Regions from separate parts of the Streptomyces sp. NPDC053427 genome, predicted to be linked through region 1. Evidence: riboswitches for the same ligand, from Rfam matches in the RefSeq annotation. Region 1 holds a riboswitch; each other region holds the start of a gene.
The links. Region 1 has a riboswitch for S-adenosylmethionine ahead of ACIGWZ_RS22910 (aminotransferase class V-fold PLP-dependent enzyme). Riboswitches for the same ligand answer to the same signal wherever they lie in the genome.
Positions count from the first base shown of each region.

Region 2: another riboswitch for S-adenosylmethionine. It lies ahead of thrC (threonine synthase); the one in region 1 lies ahead of ACIGWZ_RS22910 (aminotransferase class V-fold PLP-dependent enzyme).
Region 3: another riboswitch for S-adenosylmethionine. It lies ahead of ACIGWZ_RS10000 (ABC transporter permease subunit); the one in region 1 lies ahead of ACIGWZ_RS22910 (aminotransferase class V-fold PLP-dependent enzyme).

Region 1 is NZ_JBITYA010000008.1:98,689-103,059, reverse strand. It holds gene ACIGWZ_RS22920 (rhomboid family intramembrane serine protease) at 1-306, shown strand, start outside; gene ACIGWZ_RS22915 (Lrp/AsnC family transcriptional regulator) at 303-584, shown strand; gene ACIGWZ_RS22910 (aminotransferase class V-fold PLP-dependent enzyme) at 985-2,355, opposite strand; SAM riboswitch class IV at 2,525-2,642, opposite strand; gene trpD (anthranilate phosphoribosyltransferase) at 2,734-3,798, opposite strand; gene ACIGWZ_RS22900 (cytochrome bc complex cytochrome b subunit) at 3,937-4,371, opposite strand, start outside.
Region 2 is NZ_JBITYA010000004.1:559,628-563,998, reverse strand. It holds gene ACIGWZ_RS14215 (trehalose-6-phosphate synthase) at 1-1,480, opposite strand, end outside; gene ACIGWZ_RS14210 (glucosyl-3-phosphoglycerate synthase) at 1,544-2,506, opposite strand; SAM riboswitch class I at 2,690-2,846, shown strand; gene thrC (threonine synthase) at 2,864-4,150, shown strand; gene ACIGWZ_RS14200 (MoaD/ThiS family protein) at 4,212-4,371, shown strand, end outside.
Region 3 is NZ_JBITYA010000003.1:429,154-433,524, forward strand. It holds gene ACIGWZ_RS09995 (amino acid ABC transporter ATP-binding protein) at 47-850, opposite strand; gene ACIGWZ_RS10000 (ABC transporter permease subunit) at 847-1,905, opposite strand; SAM riboswitch class IV at 2,243-2,351, opposite strand; gene ACIGWZ_RS10005 (serine/threonine-protein kinase) at 2,697-4,371, opposite strand, start outside.

The sequences.
Region 1 (4,371 bases):
TCCGGCTCGATCTCCGGCGTCCTGGGCGCCTTCCTCTACCTCTTCCCCAAGGCCCGGGTCACCAGCATCTTCCCGTTCCTGTTCTTCCTGCCGCTGCGCTTCCCCGCCTGGATCGTGCTGCTGTTCTGGTTCGGCCTCCAATGGCAGGCCGCACAGGACGACCCCAACGGTCCCGGCGTCGCCTACCTCGCCCATGTCGTCGGCTTCGCCCTGGGCTTCCTGTACGCATGGGCGCGCTACGGGAGGGATAGTGTGGGGGCCACCAGGGGGAACGAACCGGCGACCGAGGGAGAGAGCCAGCCGTGATCACTTCGATCGTGCTCATCAAGACCAGCGTGGACCGCATCCCGGAGATCGCCGAGAAGATCGCCGCCCTGGAGGGTGTCAGCGAGGTCTACTCCGTCACCGGTGCGCACGATCTGATCGCGATGGTGCGGGTCGCCGCCCACGACGACCTCGCCGACGTCATCCCCGGCCGGATCAGCAAGGTCCCCGGCGTCGCCTCCACCGAGACGCACATCGCCTTCCGCACGTACTCCCAGCACGACCTCGAGGCGGCGTTCGCTATTGGGCTGGATGCGTGACGCTGCGCTTGGCTTGGGCCCCACGTTTTTGACTTTCCCGCCGTGGTGGTTGTTCGCCGTTGCGCCTGCGGCGGGCTGGTGCCGCTGCGCGGGGCTGTTCGGCAGCGGCACCGGGCCTACACGGCTCCGCCGCTACGACCCGGCACCTCCCCGTTGAGGGTGGGAGAAACCCGTGGGGGTGCCTGTAGGCGGTCAGGTGTCTCTTGTGGACCGGTCATGGTGAACGGACGACTCAACGCCCGCCCCCACCGAGCCCTTCCACCCACCCACGGGAGGGGACGGACCGTAGCGGCGGAGCCGTGTAGGGCCGGCACCGCTCCCGAACAACCCACGCCCGCCGCAGGCGCAACGGCGAAACACCCCCACGGCGGGACGGCCGACAACGTGGGGAGAAACCCCGCTACGCGGCGGGCACGCAACGGCCGTCCTCGGTGCGGTAGTTCCACTGCGCGCCGTCTGCCACCAGTTCCTTGACCGCGCGGACGAAGCGGTCGACGTGCTCATCCGGCGTGCCAACGCCCAGGCTCACGCGGATGGCGTTCAGCGAGCGCTCGCCGGGGGCCGCCTCCGGGGCGCCGCACTCCCCCGGCTCCTGCGGCTCGCTGCCCAGGAGGGTCCGTACGAGCGGGTGGGCGCAGAAGAGGCCGTCGCGGACGCCGATGCCGTACTCCGCCGACAGCGCGGCCGCGAAGTGCGAGCTGTTCCAGCCCTCGACGACGAAGGAGAGGACGCCCACCCGCGGGGCGTCGTCACCGAAGAGGGAGAGGACGTTGACCTCGGGGACCTCGGCCAGGCCCGCCCGGACCCGGGCGATCAGCGCCTGCTCGCGGGCGACCAGCTGGTCGAAACCGGCCTCGGTCAGCGCCCGGCAGGCGGAGGCGATGGAGTAGGCGCCGATGACGTTGGGCGAGCCGGCCTCGTGCCGGGCCGCGGTGGTGTGCCACTCGACGTCCACCCCGCCGTCCGTACGCCGCGAGACCTTACGGCTGGCGCCGCCGCCCGCCAGGTACGGCTCCGCGTCCTGCAGCCAGTCCGCGCGGCCCGCCAGCACACCGGCGCCGAACGGCGCGTACAGCTTGTGCCCGGAGAAGGCGGCCCAGTCGACGTCCAGCTCGGCGATGTCGACGGGGTGGTGCGGGGCGAGCTGCGCGGCGTCGAGGACGATCCGGGCGCCGTGGGCGTGTGCGGCAGCGGCCAGTTCCCGTACGGGCCAGAGCTCACCGGTCACGTTCGAGGCGCCGGTGACGCAGACCAGCGCCGGGCCGTAGGGCTCGCGCTCGGCGAGCGCCTGCTCCAGAGTGTCCACCGCCTGCTGCGGGGTGCGCGGCGCGTTCAGGTACGTCACGGCGGTGTCCGCGCGCTGCTCCCAGGGCAGCAGCGAGGCGTGGTGCTCGGTCTCGAAGACGAACACCCGGGTGTTCTGCGGGAGTACGGCCGCGAGGAGGTTGAGCGAGTCGGTGGTGGAGCGGGTGAAGACCACCTGGTCGTCGGCGCGGCAGCCGAGGAAGTCGGAGATGGTCCGGCGGCTGTTCTCGAAGAGGTCGGTGGACAGCTGCGAGAGGTATCCGGCACCGCGGTGCACGCTGCCGTAGTACGGGGCGTAGGCGGCCACGTCGTCCCAGACCCGCTGCAGGGCCGGGGCGCTGGCGGCGTAGTCCAGCGCGGCGTAGTCGACCTCCCCGCCGGTCACGAGCGGAACGGTGACGTCCCGGCCCAGAACCGGCAGCGGGGCACAGACGGAACGGTCGGCGGCAACGGCGGAAACAGACATGGCGAACTCCCGTAAGAGGCAGGCGAATGACCGCGGCCGGGTGCGCGGAGGCGCACTGCGTGGCGGCCGCAGTGGAAGAGAAAAGGGGTGCGGGAAAGGGGCCGACGGCCCTATCGCATTCGCTGAATCACGGAAGATGCTCCCTCGAGGACCAGGATCCCTGGCGAGGGATCCGCGCTTGCCGCAGACCTCGCTGCCTGCGGCCTGGTCATCACCCGGGGCACCCCGCCACGGACGGAGGGTTGCCGGACAGCGGGCCGGGGCCTGTGTCGCTGTCACTCGTGACCTGCCGAGCATCATGCCACAGCAGCAAAGCGGCGCAAGGCCCGGTCCGGATAACGGACAGGGCCTTGCGCCGTACCGATGGTCACCGGCCGCTCATCTGTTGCTGGCCGCCACCCAGCGCTCCAGCACCCGCTTGGCCGCCCCGGAGTCGATGGCCGCGGCGGCCCGGTCGATGCCGGCCCGGATCTGCTCCGTCAGGGGCGCCTCGGACGGCTCCAGGGCCACCAGCGCCGCCGCGGCGTTCAGCAGCACCGCGTCGCGCACCGGGCCCCTCTCGCCGTCCAGCAGCCGGCGGGCCACATCGGCGTTGTACGAGGCGTCCGCGCCGCGCAGCGCCTCGACCGGGACGATGTCGATGCCGACGTCCCGCGGGTCGAAGGGCTCCTCGCGCACCGCGCCGTCCCGGACGATCCACACCCGGGAGGTGGCGGTGGTGGTCAGCTCGTCCAGGCCGTCGTCGCCGCGGAACACCAGCGCCGACGAGCCGCGCTCGGCCAGCACCCCGGCCAGGATCGGCGCCATCCGGGCGTCCGCGACGCCGGTCGCCTGGGCACGGACCTTGGCGGGGTTGGTCAGCGGGCCCAGCACGTTGAAGGTCGTACGGATGCCGAGCTGGCTGCGGGCGTTGGCGACGTGGCGCAGCGAGGGGTGGAACTTCACCGCGAAGCAGAAGGTGATGCCCGCTTCCTCGGCGACCTCGGTGACCCGCTGGGGGGTCAGGTCCAGATTGACGCCGAGCTTCGCCAGGACGTCGGAGGCGCCGCTGGCGGAGGAGGCGGCGCGGCTGCCGTGCTTGACGACCTTGGCGCCGGTGCCCGCCACCACGATCGAGGACATCGTGGAGATGTTGACGGTCTTGGCGCCGTCGCCGCCGGTGCCGACGATGTCCACGCTGGGGCCCGGCACCTCGATCAGCCGGGCGTGCGCGTACATGGTGCGGACGAGTCCGGAGATCTCGGCGACGGTTTCGCCCTTGGCGCGCAGGGCCACCGCGAACCCGGCGATCTGGGCGTCGCCGGCCTCGCCCCGCATGATCTTGTCCATCACCCAGGCGGTGTCGTCGGCGGTGAGGTCACGGCCGTCCAGCAGGGCGTTGAGGATGCCCGGCCAGGTGTGGGCCGCCACGCTGTCGCCGCCAACCGGGGTCACAACGTTCATGGTCCACGCTCCTGGTCCGTCCACTTCTGTGGTCATCACCCTATCGAGCCCCCGGGCACGCCGGAGGGCCCCGTCCAGTCGTCGGACGGGGCCCTCTGGGTGGCGTACTACCTGGTGCGCGTCGGCGCGCCGAGGTGATCAGTGGTGGCCGTGGCCGCTGGTGATCTCCTTGTACTCCTCGACCGTCGGCTTGGGGATGACGTTGTCCTCGCCGTAGTAGGTCTTCGAGAGCTTGGCGCGCAGCTTCTGCGACCGGCTGATCTTGCGGCGGACGCCGTTCTCGTCGACCTCCGGGCCGAGCTCGAGCGGCTCGGGCTGCTCGTGCTGGGTGAGCACGTGCAGCTGCTCCTGGCCGAGCGGCTCGTGGATCTCGACGAACTCACCGTGCGGCAGGCGCTTGATGATGCCCGACTCGCGGCCGTGCAGCACCTTGTCCTTGTCGCGCCGCTGCAGACCCAGGCAGATCCGCTTGGTGGCGATGAAGGCCAGCACCGGAAGGACGAAGAAGCCGATCCGGACGAACCAGGTGAGGGAGTTGAGCGACAGGTGGAAGTGCGTCGCCCACAGGTCGTT
Region 2 (4,371 bases), on a different contig from region 1:
CCAGGAACCACTGGGCCGGCGGCAGCGCGGTGGCGGCCGCGACGAGCCGCTCGCAGCGCGCGCGCCGCTCGCCGTCGTCCATGGACAGCGCCTCGTGCAGCGCCGCCGCCGTGGCCGTGATGTCGTACGGATTGACGCCGATCGCGTCCTCGCCCAGCTCCTGGTAGGCGCCCGCCTCCCGGGAGAGCACCAGCGCGCAGCCGCGCTCGGAGACCACCGGCATCTCCTTGGCGACCAGATTCATGCCGTCCCGGATCGGATTGACCAGCGCCACATCCGCCAGCCGGTACGCGGCGAGCGACCGCGCGAAGTCGTCCTTGACGTGCAGCACCACCGGCTGCCAGCCGTCCGTCCCGTACTCGGCGTTGATCTCCTCGGCCAGCCGCCCGACCTGCGCGGTGTAGTCGCGGTAGACGGCCAGGTCCTGGCGCGAGGGATAGGCGAAGGCGAGGTGCACCACCCGCTCGCGCCATTCGGGCCGGTCGGCCAGCAGCCGGCGGTAGGCGAGCAGCCCCCGCACGATGTTCTTCGACAGCTCGGTGCGGTCGACCCGCACGATGGTCCGCCGGTCGCTCCCGCCGATCTGCTCGCGCAGCGCCGCCAGCCGTTCCTCCACATCCGGCCGGTGGGCCCGCTCCCGGAGGAATTCCGCGTCGGCGCCGAGCCCGTGCACCCCGATCCAGGTCCGGCGCGCCTTGAGCCCGGGCGGGAAGGTGACGAGCGATGGCGTCTCGTCCCGCGGCCGTTCCGCAGTGCAGGCCGTTCCCAGCGCCTGCCGGCAGCAGTCCATGAACGCCTGCGCCCACCGGTGGGTCAGGAAATTCGCCCGGTCCGCGCCGAGAATGCCCATGGCGAGCTTCTGCTGAATGTCGTCGGGCAGCATCGCAAAGTACTCCGCGGGCGCCCACGGCGTATGCGAGAAATGCGCGATCCGCAGGTCGGGGCGGGTTTCGCGGAGCATTCCGGGTACCAGCGCCAGGTGATAGTCCTGTACGAGGACGGCGGCCCCGGGCGCCGCGGCCTCGGCCAGCGCCTCCGCGAAGGCGGCGTTGTACGCCTCGTACGACGCCCATTGCGCCCGGAATTCCGTGTCGAAGGCCGGCTCGAGCGGCGTCTGATACAGCATGTGATGGACGAACCACAGCACGGAATTGGCAATTCCGTTGTAGGCGTCCGCATGCACATCCGCCGGAATATCCAGCATCCGGATCCGCTGCCCGCCGGTGTCCGCCGGATCCAGTGCGCCCCCGGTCCGCCGTACGGCCTCCCGGTCGCCCTCCCCGAGCGCCGCGCACACCCACACCGCGTCCGTGTCCGGACCGATGGCCGACAGCCCGGACACCAGCCCGCCGCCGCCCCGCTTGGCCGTCAGCGCGCCGTCTTCCGCGACGGCGTACGACACCGGACCACGATTGGACGCGAGGAGAACCTCGGCAACCGGCTGGACCGCACTGGGCACGGAGCCCTTCTCGGAGACCATGCCGCGACATTAACCGGCTGGCGATCCGCGCAAACGTACGGAAACCAGCCGACGTGGATCCGGTCAGGCCGCCCGGCGCTCCGCGTACTCCGGTATTTCGGCCATCGGGGGCCGCTCCTCGGTGTCCACGTCCGTGGTGCGTGCCACGAAGCCGTTCTCGCCGCGTTCGAACTGGGTGAGGCGGGGACGGATCAGATGGCCGCGGGTGAGACGGAGCTGAGCGGTGCGGTAGATGGCGGCGGCCATCCGGCCGAGCGCCCGGCCGTCCTGGTGGCGGTGTCTGCGTACGCCCACGTCCACCTGGGCGAGGGCGTCCAGGCCGACCGTGTGCAGGGCGTCGACCAGCAGGCCGAGCTCGACGCCGTAGCCGACCGGGAACGGCAGGCGTTCCAGGAGGGAGCGGCGGGCCGCGTACTCGCCCCCCAGCGGCTGGACGAAACCCGCCAGCTGGGGCCAGTGGAGATTGAGCAGCGGACGGGCGACCAGCTCCGTGACGCGGCCGCCCTGGCCAGGGCCGGCGCCTTCGCCACCCGTCTCCAGGGGGCGGTCGTACATCGCCTTGACGAAGTGGATGTCGGGGTCGGTCAGCAGCGGGCCGACGATGCCGGAGACGAAGGTGGACGAGAATTCGCGCAGGTCGGCGTCGATGAAGCAGACGATGTCGCCGGTGGTGGCGAGCAGGGAGCGCCACAGGACCTCGCCCTTGCCGGGGACGGCGGGAAGGCGGGGAAGGACGCTGTCCCGGTGGACGACCTTGGCGCCGGCCGCCGCCGCGACCTCTGCGGTACGGTCGGTGGAGCCGGAATCCAGCACCACCAGCTCGTCCACCAGAGGGACGGAATCGGTCATCAGGTCCCTGCGGATCGCCGCGACGATCGCGCCGACGGTGGCTTCCTCGTCGAGCGCGGGCAGCACGACGCTGACCGTACGGCCCGTCTGGCGCTTGGCCTCCAGCAGCCGCCCGAGCGGACGGTCGGCCGCCGACCAGGAGCGGCTGCTGAGCCAGCGCTCCACCTCTTCCAGCACGTCTACGACTCCTCGGTGGCCGCCGGATCGACGACCCGTGGGTGATCCATTTGTGATCCATCTCGCGGTTCGGACGACTATCTCAACCGTCAGTGCCTTCGGTTACAGTCTTGAACAACGCGGATGACCGTCGCATGTCGGGGTCACCGCCACAAACGCCTGGGTTTCGGCCCAGCGCCATACCGCTCATCCAGAGGGGCAGAGGGATACGGCCCGTTGAAGCCCCGGCAACCCTCCAGCCGGTCTCCGTCGCAGCAGCTAGCTGCCGCGCGCGAGGCTCCCGGCTAGGGAAGGTGCCAAATCCGTCTCGTGGCGAGATGCGTCGCGAGGAAGATGAGGAGAAAGGGCCTCGCCTCCATGGCTGTGCAAGTTACCGAAACCGCCGCAAACACCCCCACCGTCGCCCTGGGCCCGGCCGTCGGACTCTCCTGCCGCGAGTGCGGGCAGCGCTTTGCGCTCGGTCCGATCTTCGCGTGCCAGGAATGTTTCGGGCCGCTCGAAGTGGCCTACGACCTGCCGACCGGCGACCCCGAGGGCCTGAGGAAGCGGATCGAGGCCGGACCCGACAACATCTGGCGCTACGCCCCGCTGCTGCCCGTCCCCGCCGATGTGGCCGACAAGCCGAACCTCAACCCCGGTTTCACCAAGCTGGTCAAGGCCGACCGCCTCGCCGCCGAGCTGGGCGTCACCGGCGGTCTGTACGTCAAGGACGACTCCGGCAACCCGACGCACTCCTTCAAGGACCGCGTCGTCGCGATCGCCGTCGAGGCCGCCCGCGCCTTCGGCTTCACCACCCTGTCCTGCTCCTCCACCGGCAACCTCGCCGGCGCGGTCGGCGCCGCGGCCCGCCGGGCGGGCCTGAAGTCCTGCGTCTTCATCCCGCACGACCTGGAGGCCGGCAAGGTCGTCATGGCCGCGGTCTACGGCGGCGACCTGGTCGGCATCGAGGGCAACTACGACGACGTCAACCGCTTCTGCTCGGAGCTCATCGGCGACCCGATCGGCGAGGGCTGGGGCTTTGTGAACGTCAACCTGCGCCCCTACTACGGGGAGGGTTCCAAGACCCTCGCGTACGAGATCTGCGAGCAGCTGGGGTGGACCCTGCCGGACCAGATCGTGATTCCGATCGCCTCCGGCTCCCAGCTCACGAAGATCGACAAGGGGCTGAAGGAGCTGATCGCCCTCGGCCTGGTCGAGGACAAGCCGTACAAGATCTTCGGTGCCCAGGCGGAGGGCTGCTCGCCGGTGTCGACGGCCTTCAAGGCCGGGCACGACGTCGTACGCCCCCAGAAGCCGAACACCATCGCCAAGTCGCTGGCCATCGGCAACCCGGCCGACGGGCCCTATGTCCTCGACATCGCGCGTCGTACGGGCGGCGCGGTGGAGGATGTCAACGACGAGCAGGTCGTGGACGCCATCAAGCTGCTGGCGCGGACGGAAGGGATCTTCGCGGAGACCGCGGGCGGGGTGACCGTCGGTGTCACCAAGAAGCTCATCGAGGACGGTCTGCTCGACCCGGCCCTGACCACCGTCGTCCTGAACACCGGTGACGGCCTCAAGACGCTTGACGCCGTCGCTTCCGGGCCCACGGCCACCATCCGGCCCGACCTGGACGCGTTCCGCGCGGCCGGCCTGGCCGGCTGAGCCCCGGATCCGTACCCGTACCTCCTGAACTCGCACCCGTAGTCGCTGGAAGGCAGAACCCATGAGCGTCAAGGTCCGCATCCCCACCATCCTCCGCACGTACACCGGCGGTGAGGCCGAGGTCGTCGCCGAGGGCGCGACCCTCGCCGAGGTGATCTCCGACCTGGAGAAGAACCACACCGGGATCGCGGCCCGCGTGCTGGACGACGCGGGCAAGCTGC
Region 3 (4,371 bases), on a different contig from region 1:
GGGCGCGAGCCCGGACGGGGCGCGGGCAGTGGGACGGATGGCGAGGTCAGAGCACCTTGCTCAGGAAGTCCCTGGTCCGCTCGTGTTTCGGGTGGTCCAACACCTCGGTGGGCAGACCCTGTTCGACGATCCGGCCCCCATCGATGAAGACGACCCGGTCGGCCACCTCACGGGCGAAGCCGATCTCGTGGGTGACGATGATGAGGGTGGTGCCGCTGGTGGCCAGGTCCTTGATGACGGCCAATACATCGCCGACGAGTTCGGGATCGAGTGCGGAGGTGGGTTCGTCGAAGAGGATGACCCCCGGCCGCAGGGCGAGGGCGCGGGCGATGGCCACCCGCTGCTGCTGGCCGCCGGACAGCTGTCGCGGATAGGCGCCGACCTTGTCGGCCAGGCCCACCCGGCCGAGCAGTTCGTGGGCCAGCTCCTGGGCCTTGGACTTGGTCAGCTTCCCGGTGGCCACGGGAGCGGCGGCCACGTTGTCCAGCGCGGTCAGGTGCGGGAAGAGGTTGAAGTTCTGGAAGACGAAGCCGATCCGGCTGCGCTGCCCCAGGATGACCCGTTCGCTCAGCTCCTTGAGCCGCTCGCCGTGCCGGCGCACGCCGATCGGCTCACCGTTCACGCTGACGTACCCGACCTCCGGCTTCTCCAGGTGGTTGATCACCCGCAGCAGGGTGGACTTGCCGGACCCGGACGGCCCGAGGATCACGGTGACCTCGCCGGGTCGTACGGTCAACTCGACGCCGTCCAGCACCCGGTGGGCGCCGTACCACTTGTGCACGTCGTGGACCTCGACCGCGGCCGGTCGTATCTCGGCGGTTCCGGTCTCGGTCCCGTTCTCGGTGGTCATATCGCGGCCTCCCTCCGGGCTCGGGCACGCAGATCACGCAGACCTGCCCGCAACTTCTGCAACGGCGTCGGCGGAAGGGTGCGCGTCGCGCCCCTGGCGAAGTACCGCTCGACGTAGAACTGGACGATGGAGACCGCGCTCGTGAGGATCAGATACCAGACGGTGGCGACGAGCAGCAGCGGGACGATGTCACCCGGATACGTGCTGCCCATGCTCTGCGCCGAGCCGAACAGATCGAGCAGCGACACGTAGAAGACGAGCGACGTGCTCTTGATCAGATTGATCAGCAGATTCACGTAGTTCGGGGTGATGGAGCGCAGGGCCTGCGGAAAGACGATCTTCGTGAACTGGTAGCTCTTCGGCAGGCCCAGCGCCAACGCCGCCTCGTGCTGCCCCTGGTCGACCGCGAGGATGCCGCTCCGCACCACCTCGGACGCGTATGCCGTCTCGTTCAGGGTGAGTCCGACGACCGCCACGACGATGTCGGTGGCGAGCCGGGACTCGTCGAAGGTGAAGAAGGCGGGCCCGAACGGAACCCCGAGGCTCAGCGTCTTGTACAGCGCGCTGAAGTTGTAGAGGAACAGCAGCACCACGATGAGCGGAACCGAGCGGAACAGCCATGTGTAGGTCCAGGCAACCGCCCGCAGCACCGGGCTCCGGGAGAGCCTGCCCAGGGCGACCAGGATGCCGCCGAGCAGACCGAGCACGGCACTGTACGCCGTCACCTTGAGGGTGATGAGCAGGCCATCGAGGATCGCCGGGCGCAGGAACCAGTACTGGAACCGGTCCCACTGATAGAAGGGGTTGGTCACCAGGCCGTGGGCGATCTGGGCGGCCAGCACCAGCACGATCGCCGTGGCGATCCAGCGGCCTGGCCTGCGCAGCGGCAGCACCCGCTGCGCCGCGGGCGGCCGCGGTGCGGCGCCGTCGCCCGGCCGTTCGGCCTCGGCAGGACGTGCGGTACGTGCGGTACGAGGCGCGGAGGAGGGGGCGGGGCGCTCCTCGGCAGGAGGTGCTGAGGCGAGGGGTACCACAGCGCCAGGGGGTTCACTCATGGAGGACTCCAGCGAATTCGGACAGCCCGGACCACGGATGCCGCAACGGCACGGTGCCGGGTCGAAGGGGCTCCGCGTGACGTTGCGCACGGGGACGCGCGGAACGGGGTTTGGGCAAGGAGGACGCACACCGCGACAGCGGTGGCATCAGAGATTCAGAAGACCGTCAGTCTTCAGCCTTGGCGGAACGCACGGCAGGTGCCGGTACACAGAGCGCTGTTGACGCGCAGCAGATCGACCGACCGGTTCGCGCACAGCAGCAGGCAGCCACGGCGTCGCCATGCGGCTGTCCCCAAAGCTGCGTACATTCCGTCACCGTCACTGTTCCGGCCCATGGGGCTCGCGCTTACCGAAGGTCTTCCGGTCCGGTCGTCACCTGGGGCACCCCACCGCGGCGCGAGGGTTGCCGGTCAGCAAGCCAGGGCTTGTCGCTGACACTCATGACCGATCTGCGGCGCAAGTTAGTCAGATCTCGGCCATGCTTGTCAAAGCGTGCCCGACCTGTGGGATGACAAAACGAGTCCGGACAGACCTGGTGGGATGCCGACGAGGTCCGGACATGAACCACGAGCGCCGCGCACGGCGTCGGAGGCGGCCCTCGTGTCTGAACGTGCCCCTCGCGTCACGGCGGGTCCGCCGGCCAGGGGCAGTTGGATCGAGGCCGGCAACCGATCGCGAAGAAGCCGCCCGCGGGGTCGTCGAACTCCAGGCGGTCGCCCGCCCAGGCAAGGGCTACGACGGCCCGACGGGCCTGGGTGCCCCGAGCGGTGTCGCGGCCTTCACCGAGTAGGTCAGCCCGACTTCGGCGGCTTCTGTGCGTCGAAAGCGAAAAGCGTGTTCTTGGCCGCGGCCACGATCACCGCACGCCCCGCAAGAGTCACACGCGGGCTTGCGCCCAGCTGGCCCGTCAACCCATCGGCCTGCGGATCTGTTGTCCACAGGGGCTTGCCCTCGTACGGAGACAGCGCGACCACCCGGCCGGTGGCCGAGCTGAAGTACAGTGCGTCGGCTCCCGCAACAGGGCCCGACGCGCCCTCCACGCCAGTCTGCTGCGACCACTTCTCCCGGCCGGTCGCGGGGTCGAGTGCGGTGACGAGACCGGTCTGCCCGCTCACATAGACGGTGCTGTCCGCCATGCCGGGCGTCCCCACGTAGGTCTTGGCCAGTCGGGAGTACGTGACCTTCCGCGAGGCCAGGTCGACCCGCGCGACCCCGTTGTAGCGGTCCAGCTCCGTTCCCCCCATGTGTACTTGCAGGAGTACGAGCCTGCCGTTGGCGACGCCCATCGGCACGGCGGGGCCGTTGACCGCGATGGGCCTGCCCAGTGTCCCCGAGGCGCGGTCGACCGGGTACAGGGTGGGGTGGCGCACGGCAAAAGCATCCACCTCCGCATTCGTCGCGCACATCGCGACGAGCTGTTGGCCGACCAGGACGGGAGCGCACTGCTTACCCGCAGGGAATGACGACGTCCATGTGACCTGACCGCTGTGCGCGTTGCGGGCCTCGAAGCGGGAGTTGGAAGCGTCGACCGTCACGACGTCGGAACCGACCACAAGGGCGTCCTGAGTCCGACCCGTGACGGCCGTCGACTGGGCGCCGGACGGCACGGACCACAGCTCCCGGCCGTTGTTCGCGTCGAGGGCCACCACCTCGCTGGGAGGGCCCTGCGGGGCGCCCTGGGCGGCGAAGCGGTAACCGAGCACCGTGTCGTCGGTGGCGCCCACCAGGTGCATGCCGTTGGCAGGGACGCCGGGGCTCTTCGCCGTCCACATCCGCGAGCCGTCCCTGGCCCTGATACGGGTCGCGACAACACTGCCGCCCCCGCAGAACAGCGCGTCGCCGCGCGCGACGCAGCGCAGCTCGTCGGGGATGTCCGGGCGACCGCCGGGCACGGTCTTGTGCCACGGTTTGAAGCCGTCCGGAAGTGCGGCACTCGGGGTCGCAAGGCTGTTGCCCTTGTCGCCGCCGCTGTTCCCCCCAAAGCCGCCCGCCGTCAGTGCGGCGACTCCCGCGCCGATCGCTGCCACCGTGACCGCGACCGCGGCCGCGAGCACGGGACGCCATCGGCGACGCCGTGGGCGGCCGATGGGGGTGTCGACGCTCTCCGTATCGGGACCGGTCGGGGTGGTGGTCGGGGCAGTCGGCGCCGGGGTGGCCGTCGTCGGGGTGGCCGGCGTCGCGAAGTGATGCTGGGTGATCATGTCGCGGGTGCGGCCCGCGTCAACTCCCCTCGCGTCGGTCTGGTCGAGGTCGGCCGGCAGGTCCCGTAGCAGCACGAGGAGTTCGTCCGACGAGGGGCGCCCGTTGGGCTCCTTGGCCAGGCACGACTCGACGACCGTGCGCAAGGCCACCGGCACGTCCTCCAGCGACGGCTCCCCGTGCACCACCTGATACGCAACTATGTAGGGGCTTTCCGCGTCAAAGGGCCCTTGGCCCGTCGCTGCGTACGCCAGCAGCGTCCCCAGC